Regions from separate parts of the Sphingobium chungangianum genome, predicted to be linked through region 1. Evidence: riboswitches for the same ligand, from Rfam matches in the RefSeq annotation. Region 1 holds a riboswitch; the other holds the start of a gene.
The links. Region 1 has a riboswitch for cobalamin ahead of ACWNC0_RS00575 (DUF1636 domain-containing protein). Riboswitches for the same ligand answer to the same signal wherever they lie in the genome.
Positions count from the first base shown of each region.

Region 2: another riboswitch for cobalamin. It lies ahead of ACWNC0_RS04085 (TonB-dependent receptor); the one in region 1 lies ahead of ACWNC0_RS00575 (DUF1636 domain-containing protein).

Region 1 is NZ_CDRNIV010000002.1:76,191-81,183, forward strand. It holds gene ACWNC0_RS00565 (HoxN/HupN/NixA family nickel/cobalt transporter) at 1-773, opposite strand, end outside; cobalamin riboswitch at 947-1,192, opposite strand; gene fdhD (formate dehydrogenase accessory sulfurtransferase FdhD) at 1,284-2,066, shown strand; cobalamin riboswitch at 2,114-2,303, shown strand; gene ACWNC0_RS00575 (DUF1636 domain-containing protein) at 2,464-2,871, shown strand; gene cobT (nicotinate-nucleotide--dimethylbenzimidazole phosphoribosyltransferase) at 2,868-3,881, shown strand; gene ACWNC0_RS00585 (histidine phosphatase family protein) at 3,878-4,444, shown strand; gene ACWNC0_RS00590 (adenosylcobinamide-GDP ribazoletransferase) at 4,441-4,993, shown strand, end outside.
Region 2 is NZ_CDRNIV010000002.1:888,162-893,154, reverse strand. It holds gene ACWNC0_RS04095 (LysR family transcriptional regulator) at 50-943, shown strand; gene ACWNC0_RS04090 (hypothetical protein) at 1,128-1,307, shown strand; cobalamin riboswitch at 1,519-1,765, shown strand; gene ACWNC0_RS04085 (TonB-dependent receptor) at 1,985-3,964, shown strand; gene ACWNC0_RS04080 (hypothetical protein) at 4,196-4,438, shown strand; gene ACWNC0_RS04075 (MaoC family dehydratase) at 4,477-4,929, opposite strand.

The DNA.
Region 1 (4,993 bases):
ATCGGCTTCACGAACGCCCATTGATAGGCGCCCATCATCAGCGCGCCGTCCGCCGTGTCGATCAGCGCCATGCCCGCCGCGAACAGCAGGGGAAAGATGAGCACGGTGGCGATCGAAAGGCCGCTCGCCGCTTGCCCCGCCGACAGGCCAAGGATCGCGACTTCGGTCGCCGTGTCAAATCCTAGCCCGAACAGAAAGCCCAGCGGCGCCATGTGCCAGCTGCGCGTGACCAGACGGAACAGCGGCCGGAATAGGCGGGCCAACATGCCCCGATTGCCCAGCAATATGTCCATATCTTCATCGACATAGGCGCCACCACTGCGGACGTGGTTGAAGGTCTTTAGAACCGACCGCAGGATGATGAGGTTCATCGCGGCAATGGTGAAGAGGAAGGTAGCGGAGATGATCGTCGCGATCGTCCCGCCGATCTCGCCCGCCGCCTCGACACGGCTAAGCGCGCTGGCGGCGAAAGCGATTCCGACGGCGGCGATCAGCACGATCCCGCTATGGCCGATCGCGAACCACAGGCCGACGGTCAGCGGCCGCTGACCTTCCTGCATCAGCTTGCGGGTCACATTGTCGATGGCGGCGATATGGTCGGCATCGACTGCGTGGCGCAGGCCCAGGCTCCAGGCGAGCAGGGCGGTGCCCAGCATCATCGTGTCGCCCGCAAAGATCAGCAAGGCGCAAAGCCACAAAGCGACATTGGCGGCGATCAGCGCGCTGAACATGAACGTGGCACGGCTGCGAAGCGCCGGAAATTGCATAACCATTGGAGACATGGCTCCCGTCAGCGTCAGCGAGACTGGACGGGGCCTCCGCTACGCGGCCGACATCACGCGCCGGACGGACGCGATGAAGCGTCCGGCACATGAAGCCGGTGCGGTCCCGCCGCACGCGTCGCTCAGACGGAATACCGTGCCCCGGCCATCCCCTGGGCCAAAGCAAGAGCGACCAGACGCCGACAGGTCTCCTGGCTTGCGGGTCATCGCTCGACACATGGCCTTCCCAGGCCTCGCATGATTTAGCGTCCGGCCCAGTGGCTGACCCCCCGACAAGTGACGGAAGGTCGATATGCGTCTCGCTCACCGCTTACAGTTGCAGGGACAGCCGCGGATTTGGGCGCCTTGTCAGCAACCCGCACCGCATTCCCTTTAAAGCCCTTTCGGGCACCGGCGCGATCGTGGCCGTGCATAGATGGCTTAGCCACCAAAGGGAAGCGGCAGTTGCATGGCCGCGTCCATTTGCTTGCCGGAGGCACATTGCCCGCCTAGACCGGCCCTATGTCTTCGCCCTTCTCCTTCACCCGCATCACCCCCGATGGCGAAGCATCGCCCGTGACGCGCGAGTTGGCGGAGGAAGTGCCCGTCGCGATCGAGTTCAACGGCGTTGGCTATGCCGTGTTGATGGCGACGCCCGCCGACGTTGCGGAACTGGTGCAGGGGTTCGCGCTGGCCGAGCGGCTGGTCATCCCATCCGACGCGCCGATCGACGTCGAGGTCCATGCTACGGAGCAGGGCTTGGTCGCACGGGCCACTCTACCGGAAGACCGCGTCGAGGGGCTGCTCGGCCGGGTCCGTCATCGCGTCTCCGATTCCTCCTGTGGTCTGTGCGGCGTGGAAAATCTGGAGCAGGCGATGCGGCCCCTGCCTGCCGTGACCGCCCGATCGGAAGCGAGCCGGGAAGCTATCTTCGGCGCCTTGCGCGATCTTGCCGCACATCAGCCGCTCAACCGGCAAACCGGCGCGGTCCATGCCGCTGCCTTGGCGGGACCGGATGGCGCGATCCGCCTCGCCTATGAGGATGTGGGCCGCCACAATGCCTTCGACAAGCTGATCGGGGCCATGCGGCGGGGGCAAATGTCCTGGGATGGCGGTTTCGCGGTGCTGTCCTCCCGCTGTTCCTTTGAGCTAGTGGAAAAGGCGGCGCTCGCCAATTGCCCCCTGCTCGTCACCATCTCCGCCCCGACACGTCTCGCAGCCGAACGCGCGGCCAGCGCCGGATTGCCGATCATCGTGCTTGCCCGGCCCGATGCCGTGCTCGCGGTGGGCGAACTGCCCGACTGACGAAGCGCCGCTCCATCTACCGCTTGCGGACGCGCCACCGCCTCTTTATCAGCAGCCCCGCGACAGGTTCCCCTCGGGGATCAAAAGGGAAGTCGGGTGTAATGCCCGCGCTGCCCCTGCAACTGTAAGCGGTGAGTGGACCGGCCACGCAGCCATTGGGGGAGCTTTTCTCCCGAGAAGGCGGCCGGTACGCAGCGACCCGTGAGCCAGGAGACCTGCCTGCCGCAGTCGTTCTTCGGCCGGACAGGGTGTGCCGGACGAACGGGGTTCCCCTCGCGGACGACAGCCACCGCCTTGCTCGCCATACGGCCGGGCAGGGCCGTTTGCGGTTCGATTTTGCGAGGAGGGCCAAGATGACGGTCTTTCATGTTCACATGGTTATGGAAGTGCGCCGCTGATGCTGTGCGCTGTTGAAAACAGGGCTTCGGTGGTGGTCTGCTCGACCTGCCGCCTGTCCGCCGATCAGCGGGAGGATGGGGCAGGACGGCGCGGCGGCGCGCTGTTGGTTGAGGCCATGCGCGATCTTCAGGCGGCCGAGCCTGCTTATGAGGCCGTCGCCGTGCAGGACATGCCCTGCCTCTTCGCCTGCCAGCGCCATTGCACCGTCCATGTGCGTGGTCCCGGCAAGGTCGGCTATGTGCTGGGCGACTTCACCCCGGATGTGGACGCCGCCCGCGCGATCCTCGATTACGCCCTGCGCCACGCTGCCAGCGAAGAAGGCGTCGTGCGCTATGCCGAATGGCCGCAAGGGGTGAAGGGCCATTTCATCGTCCGCACGCCGCCTGAAGGCTTCATTTGCACATGATCCGCTTTCAGGATCGCGCTGGCTTCCAATCCGCGCTCGCCACGCTCCCCGCACCTGACGCGGGAGCGATCGAAACCGCAGCGGCGCGGCAAGCCTCTTTGACAAAACCCGCCGGATCGCTCGGGCGGCTGGAGGAGATCGCCCTCTTCATGGCAGGCTGGCAAGGTCGCGAACGTCCACGCACCGACCGCATCCGCGCCGCCATCTTCGCGGGCAATCATGGCGTCGCCGCACGCGGTGTCAGCGCCTTCCCGCCCTCCGTCACGGAGCAGATGGTCGCGAACTTCCAGGCAGGCGGCGCGGCGATCAACGCGCTTGCGGGCGCCTGCGGAGCCGAGCTGGTCATTGTCGCGCTCGCCCTCGACAAACCCACCGCCGACATATGCGAAGTCTCCGCGATGACGGAGGCCGAATGCCTCGACGCCCTGAACGCGGGCGCCGCCGTCGTGCAAGATTGCGACCTGTTCTTCGCCGGTGAAATGGGTATCGCCAACACCACCCCGGCCGCTGCGCTTTGCCTTCAATCCTTCGGCGGCGAGGCGCAGGACTGGACGGGGAGTGGCACCGGCATCGACCCAGCAGCCCTCGCCCGCAAGACGCAGGCCGTCGAGATGGCGCATGCCCTGCACGCCCCCCATTGCGCCGACGCTTTCGAAACGCTCTGCCGCCTCGGCGGGCGAGAGATCGCGGCGATGGCAGGCGCCATCCTCGCCGCGCGCATGCTGCGCGTGCCGGTGTTGCTCGATGGCTTCATCTGCGGCGCGGCCATCGCCCCTCTGGCGCGCGACAATCCCGCCATCACGGCCCACTGCCTCGCCGCCCACTGCTCCGCCGAAGCAGGCCATGCCCGGCTGCTCGAAAAGCTCGGCCTGCACCCCTTGCTTCACCTCGACATGCGCCTCGGCGAAGGCAGCGGCGCAGCCGTCGCGGCGCAACTCATCCGCTCGGCCCTCGCCGCGCACGACCAGATGGCGACCTTCGCCGAAGCCGCCGTGGCTAACGCGCTATGAGCCCGCTCACGCTCCACCTGATGCGCCACGCAGCGCCACAAGCGCCCGGCCTGCTGCTCGGTCATATGGACATGCCGCCCGACCCGGCCGCCATGCAGCTATGCGTCGAACGATCCCGCGCGCTTGCGTTCGACCGCCTGATCAGCTCCGACCTGACGCGCGCCCGCGCTCCCGCCGCCCTGATCGCAACCGCCCGGCAGGTGCCGCACGACATCGACGCGCGCTGGCGCGAACTGCACTTCGGCGAATGGGAGGGCACCGACCCCGCCACTCTGCCCGCCGAGGAAATTGGTCCCTTCTGGTCGTCCCCCGATGACCATCCTCCGCCGGGAGGGGAAGGCTGGTCCAGCCTTTGCCTGCGCGTAAAGGCGGCACTTGGCGAAATCGACCGGCCATCGCTGGTTCTCACCCATGCCGGTGCGATACGTGGCGCGCTGACTACGTTGTGTGGCTTCACGTACCAGCAAGCCTGGGCAATCGACCTGCCTTATGGCGCCTTGCTCAGCCTGCGTATCTGGCCGGGAGACAATCCCAGCGCGCAGATCACCGGGCTCGTGACATGACCCGCCTCATCCTCGCCCTGCAACTCATGACCCGCCTGCCGCTCCCGCAAGTGCGCGCGGATGAGGAGGATTTCGCCGCTGCGATCCGCTGGTTTCCCGCGACCGGCATCATCGTCGGCCTCGCCGTCGCCGCCGCCATGACGATCGGCCTGATCGTCGAACCCTGGATGGCCGCCTTGCTCGGCCTGATCGCCTGGGTCGCCATCACCGGGGCGCTTCATCTCGACGGTCTTGGCGACATCGCTGACGGGGTAGGGGCAGCCCATGGCGACCCGGCAAAGCTGTCCGCCGTTCTTGCCGACCCGCATATCGGGAGCTTCGGCGTCGTCACCATCGTCCTGCAACTGCTGGCGAAGCTCGTCCTGCTGCGCCTCTGCGCGGAGCATGTCGCGCCGATCGCCCTCATCGCCGTGCCCTTCGTCGCGCGGATCGGCCCCCTGGCATGGACCCTCTGGCTCCCGCCGCTCCATGCAGGCCTCGCCAGCCGCTTCCGCGAAAGCATCAGCCCGGTGCATCTGCTCGGCTGGATGATGCTGGCCGTAGCTAACT
Region 2 (4,993 bases), 810 kb from region 1:
TAGACAACAAGAACTCAAAGCATCTGTTCCTCACAGGAAAAGATCATCGATGGATCCCGATTATCTTCTCTTCGCCCGCGCGGTGGATGCAGGCAGCCTTTCGGCGGCAGGCCGCATATTGAACATCTCGCCTGCCATGATGTCGAAACGCATCTCCCGGTTGGAGGCGCGCCTCGGCGTCCGCCTCATCCATCGCACCACGCGCCGCCTTGCCCTGACGGAGGAAGGCGCCAGCCTGCATCGCGACCTGGTCGCCATCCTCGACGCCATCCATCAGGCGGAGCAACGCGTCACCAGTCGGCACCGGAGCGCGTCCGGGCGGCTGCGCATTTCGGCTCCCACCTCCTTCGGCCGCCTGCATGTGGCGCCCCATGTCGGCCGCTTCCTGGACCTCCATCCGCGCGTCGATCTCGAACTCAACCTGTCCGACGCCTATGAAGACCTGCTCACCGAGCGCATCGACGTGGCAATCCGCATCACCAGCGACATTCCTCTCCATCTGGAGGGACATCATCTCGCCACCAACCGCCGCATCCTCTGCGCCAGCCCCGCCTATCTTGCCGCGCATAGCATTCCGGACAAGATCGCCGACCTCCCCCGCCACCGCCTGCTCGCGGCCGATGGACAATTGCCATGGCGGCTGGTGAATGGCCGCGCGCGCAAGCTGATCGATGGCCAAAGCCATGTCCGCACCAACAGCAGCGAAATCGTGCGCGAACTCGCCCTTACCGGGGTCGGGATCGCCTTGCGCTCGCTCTGGGACGTGGGCGACCTGATCGCGGAAGGCAGCCTCGTCCGCGTCCTCGATAGCTGGGAAGGCCCCGCTGACCTTGCCGTTCACGCCGTCCACCCCCGCGCCGCAGGTCGTCCCGCCGCCGTAGACGCCTTCATCGGCTTCTTGCGCGACACCTTCCGCGATGCATCGTGGAACCGGGGCGGCTGATAGCAAGAAGCCCCTTAGCGCCATCCGCTCAACTGCTTGAAAAGCGCAGAAATCCCTTCCTGAAATCATTTGCAAGCAGGCTGTCAAAAAACAGAAGCTTTCCGGCGTTAACCTGCGTAATGGCAGCGGGAAACAGGCCGATGTTATCGTTCGAGCCATAAGAAATTGAGAGAGGATAAGGGCCATGCGCCCCAATGACGCATCACATTTTTCCGCCTGCGCCGCCCAGGAAGCGCGGCAGGCCAGGGAAGCCCGCCTTCGCGGCGCAGACCAGGCCACCATCGCCCTCCACAATGAACGCGCCGTCCGCTACCAAGCCATGGCGTTGCGCCTCCAGCGAGAGCGTGGCGCGACGCTGAACTGATTGCCAGACCCCATCCCCTCTCCCCTTCAGGGGAGAGGGTGCCGAGCATAGCGAAGGCGGGAGAGGGGAACGCAAAGCACGACCGCCGCTCCCCTCTCCCCAACCCTCTCCCCTGAAGGGGAGAGGGAGCAAGTTACCTCACCCCACCCCCCTACCCACCCCCCTTGCCCTACCCCCACAGCTCCGCTATCCCCCCGTCACCCGGGCAACCCCCGGGCATGATCGCGCCGGTGCCTCGAAAGAGGCTTAAAAGGGAACATGGTAAAGGAGGCATCCGCCTCCCCAAGCCAAGGCTGTCCCTGCAACTGTAAGCGGCGAGCGCGATGCACATCGCCCCACCTCATAGGCGGGATGGGGCAAGTCACTGGGCCGGACGCTAAATCCTGCGAGGCCCGGGAAGGCCGTGCATCAAGCGATGACCCGCGAGCCAGGAGACCTGCCAGCGTCTGGTCGCTCTTGCCTTGGTCCAGGGGATGGCCGCGGCACGGTAGTTTCCGTCTGAGCGACGAACGAGCGGCGAGAGGCCGCTTCGGTGACGCTGGCGGTCGCCTTGGGGGCGTCCGGCCGTCGGCGCGCGCCGGTCGCCGTCTGGCGGCAGGTCTCTCGCCGAGTGTCGCCAGACGCCCGGAGTGCATCAAGTGAAACTACCCAATCAACTCCACCGCGCTGCCTGCGCGCTGACCGCCACGCTCCTCCCATTCCCCGCCTTCGCTGCCGATGCGAATGACGCGGGCGAGGATGCGAACACCATCGTCGTCTTCGGCCGGGGAGAGGACAAGGTCGGCACCGCTCATGCGGCAAGCGAGGGCAGCGTCGGCGGCGCGGACCTTCTCGTCCGTCCGCTGCTCCGCGTCGCTGAACTGCTCGAAGCGGTGCCGGGTCTGGTCGCCGCCCAGCATTCGGGCAGCGGCAAGGCCAATCAATATTTCCTGCGCGGCTTCAATCTCGACCATGGGTCGGACTTCACCACCTATATCGACGGGGTTCAGATGAACTTCCGCACCCATGGCCACGGCCAGGGCTATCTCGACCTCAACGGACTCATCCCCGAAATCATCGCGCGGGAGGATTTTCGCAAAGGCCCCTATCGCGCCGATGGCGGCGACTTCGCGCTCGCGGGCGCGGCCTATATGACCACGATCGACGGCTATGACCGTCCATGGGTCGCGGCGGAGGGCGGCTCCTTCGGCTGGCGCAGGCTGGCGGCGGGCGGCACGGTAAAGGCGGGCGCAGGCAATCTCACCCTCGTCGCCCAGGCCAAGGCTTATGACGGCCCGTGGCAGGAGGCCGAACATCTGCGCCACTATGCAGGTTTCGCCAAATATACGCTTCCCGCCGGGGCCGGTAAGATCGACGCCACGCTCCACGCCTATCGCGCGACATGGCGCCCGACCGAGCAGATACCCGAACGGATCATCGGCACGCCGCTCTGCCCCGATGTCTTCTGTTCGCCCGATCCTTCCGCGCGCGGGGAAACGACGCGCATCATCGGCAACATCGCTACCATCCAGCCGACATGGCGCACCAATCTCTACGCGCAATTCTATGACTGGACGATGTTCTCCAACCCCACCTACACCGATCCCGACGGCACCAGCGCGCAGATCGAGCAGTTCGACCGCCGCTGGGTATTGGGCTTCACCGGCGAAAAGCGTTGGGACATCGCCCCGGCACTGCAACTGAAGCTCGGCACGGAAAATCGCTATGACGCGATCGGCAATGTCGGCGTCAATCGCACGTCGAACCGCGCCTTCCTATCCTCGCTCGGCCGCTATCGCGTAAAGCAGGGTTCAGCAGCCCTTTATGGCGAAGCGACCGTCACGCCGCTGCCGGGCTTGCGAGTCACTGGCGGCCTGCGCGGCGACTATTATCATTACGACGTCCGCGCCCGCGACGCCGTCGCCGCCGCGCTAGGCGAAGGCAGCGGATCGGACACGCTCGTCTCTCCCAAGGCGTCGGCGGCCTGGGCAATCACGCCGCATGTCGAACTTTATGCCAATTGGGGCCGGGGCTTTCATTCCAACGATGCGCGCGGCGCGGTCAATGTCGACACGCCTGTCCCGATGCTCGTGCGCGGCACGGGCAAGGAATTGGGCGGCCGCCTGCAACTACCCGGCTTCACCTTCACCGCGACCTATTGGTGGCTGAATGTCGGCAGCGAGTTGCGTTTCGTCGGCGACTCAAATGCGGTCGAACCCAGCGGAGCCAGCCGCCGCCACGGCTATGAGCTTGTCGCCTTCTGGCGCCCGCTCCCCTGGCTCGCCTTCGACGGCAATTACACCGCCAGCCACAGCCGCTATACCAATGGCGACCATATTCCCAACGCCTTCAAAAATGCCGCGTCCGCTGGCGCGGCCATCGTGCTTGACCCATGGGAAGCCAGCATCCGCGTCCGCCACCTTGGCCCCTCGCCGCTGATCGAGGACAATAGCGTGCGCGATTCCGGCAGCACAATCGTCAACGCCCGCGCCGCCTGGAAAGGCAAGCGGGTGCAAGTCTATGCCGAACTGCTCAACATCCTTGGCAGCGGGGACAAGGACATCGCTTATTATTACGAGTCCTACCTTCCCGCCGCAGATGCGGAGCCTGTCGAAGGGAGGCTAAGCCGCGTGGTCGAACCGCGAACGGTGAGAGGCGGCATCAAGTTCAGCTTCTGATGCTGGGGAAGGCCGCATCTACAAAGAGCCTGCGGCCTTCCCAATCAATGGCTTACATAATGAACGGCGATGTTCATAAAGTAAAAGTGGATAGGGCAACGGTCAAACTACAATAGAATACATGTTAAATACCCGTGGAAATTTTGAGACGTAGTTGACGTCTTTTCGCCGCTATGCAATTTTCCCCCTCGGCAATCTGGACAAAGAATCAGTAGCCTGGAGAGGATGCCAATGAAGCACGCACCATTAAGGGGCGCCGTTTTTCACGCGATATTGCGTGACTGCCTGGAAGCACAGCGCGCCCCCAAGGAAACAGAAATACAACTGATCGCCTGCAAGATATGGCAGGACAGTTTCGCGGCGATCACGCACAAGAACTGGCACGACCTCGTACCGGGCGGCGAGGAGTATGAATACACCATCAACGCCGCGCGCATGGCCTTCGGCCTACACGCGACCAACACCGCCGCCTGAATGGATAGCCCAATCCGCTTACTCCGACGATTGCCGGATCAAAGCTGGAACTGGGTTATCCATTCGCAGATTAGCGCGGGCTTGCTCTCGCCTTCTATCTCTACCGTTGCTTCGGTGGTCAGCTGAATCTGCCCCGGCCGCTTTTCGACGATCTCCAGCGGCTTGAACCTTCCACGCACACGTTTGCCGGATCGAACGGGCGCCAGGAAACGTAGCTTGTTGCTGCCATAATTGATCTCAGTAGCGCCGTCGGGAACGATGTCGCCTCGCGCATCGGCGCACAGGTGCGGCAGGAGTGAAAGCGTCAGGAAACCATGAGCAATCGTCCCGCCAAAGGGCGACTGCTTTGCGCGCTCCGGATCGACATGGATATATTGATGATCCTTGGTCGCTTCGGCGAACTGGTCAATCATCTCCTGACTGACCAGGAACCAGTCCGACACGTCTTCCTCGTCCGCCCGCGCCTGAAGATAATCGAGAAACTGGCTCATTCCATTCACCCCCCATGCTGCTCCAAGAGCAAAACTATGCACAAGCATGCGCGAATGCGATAGG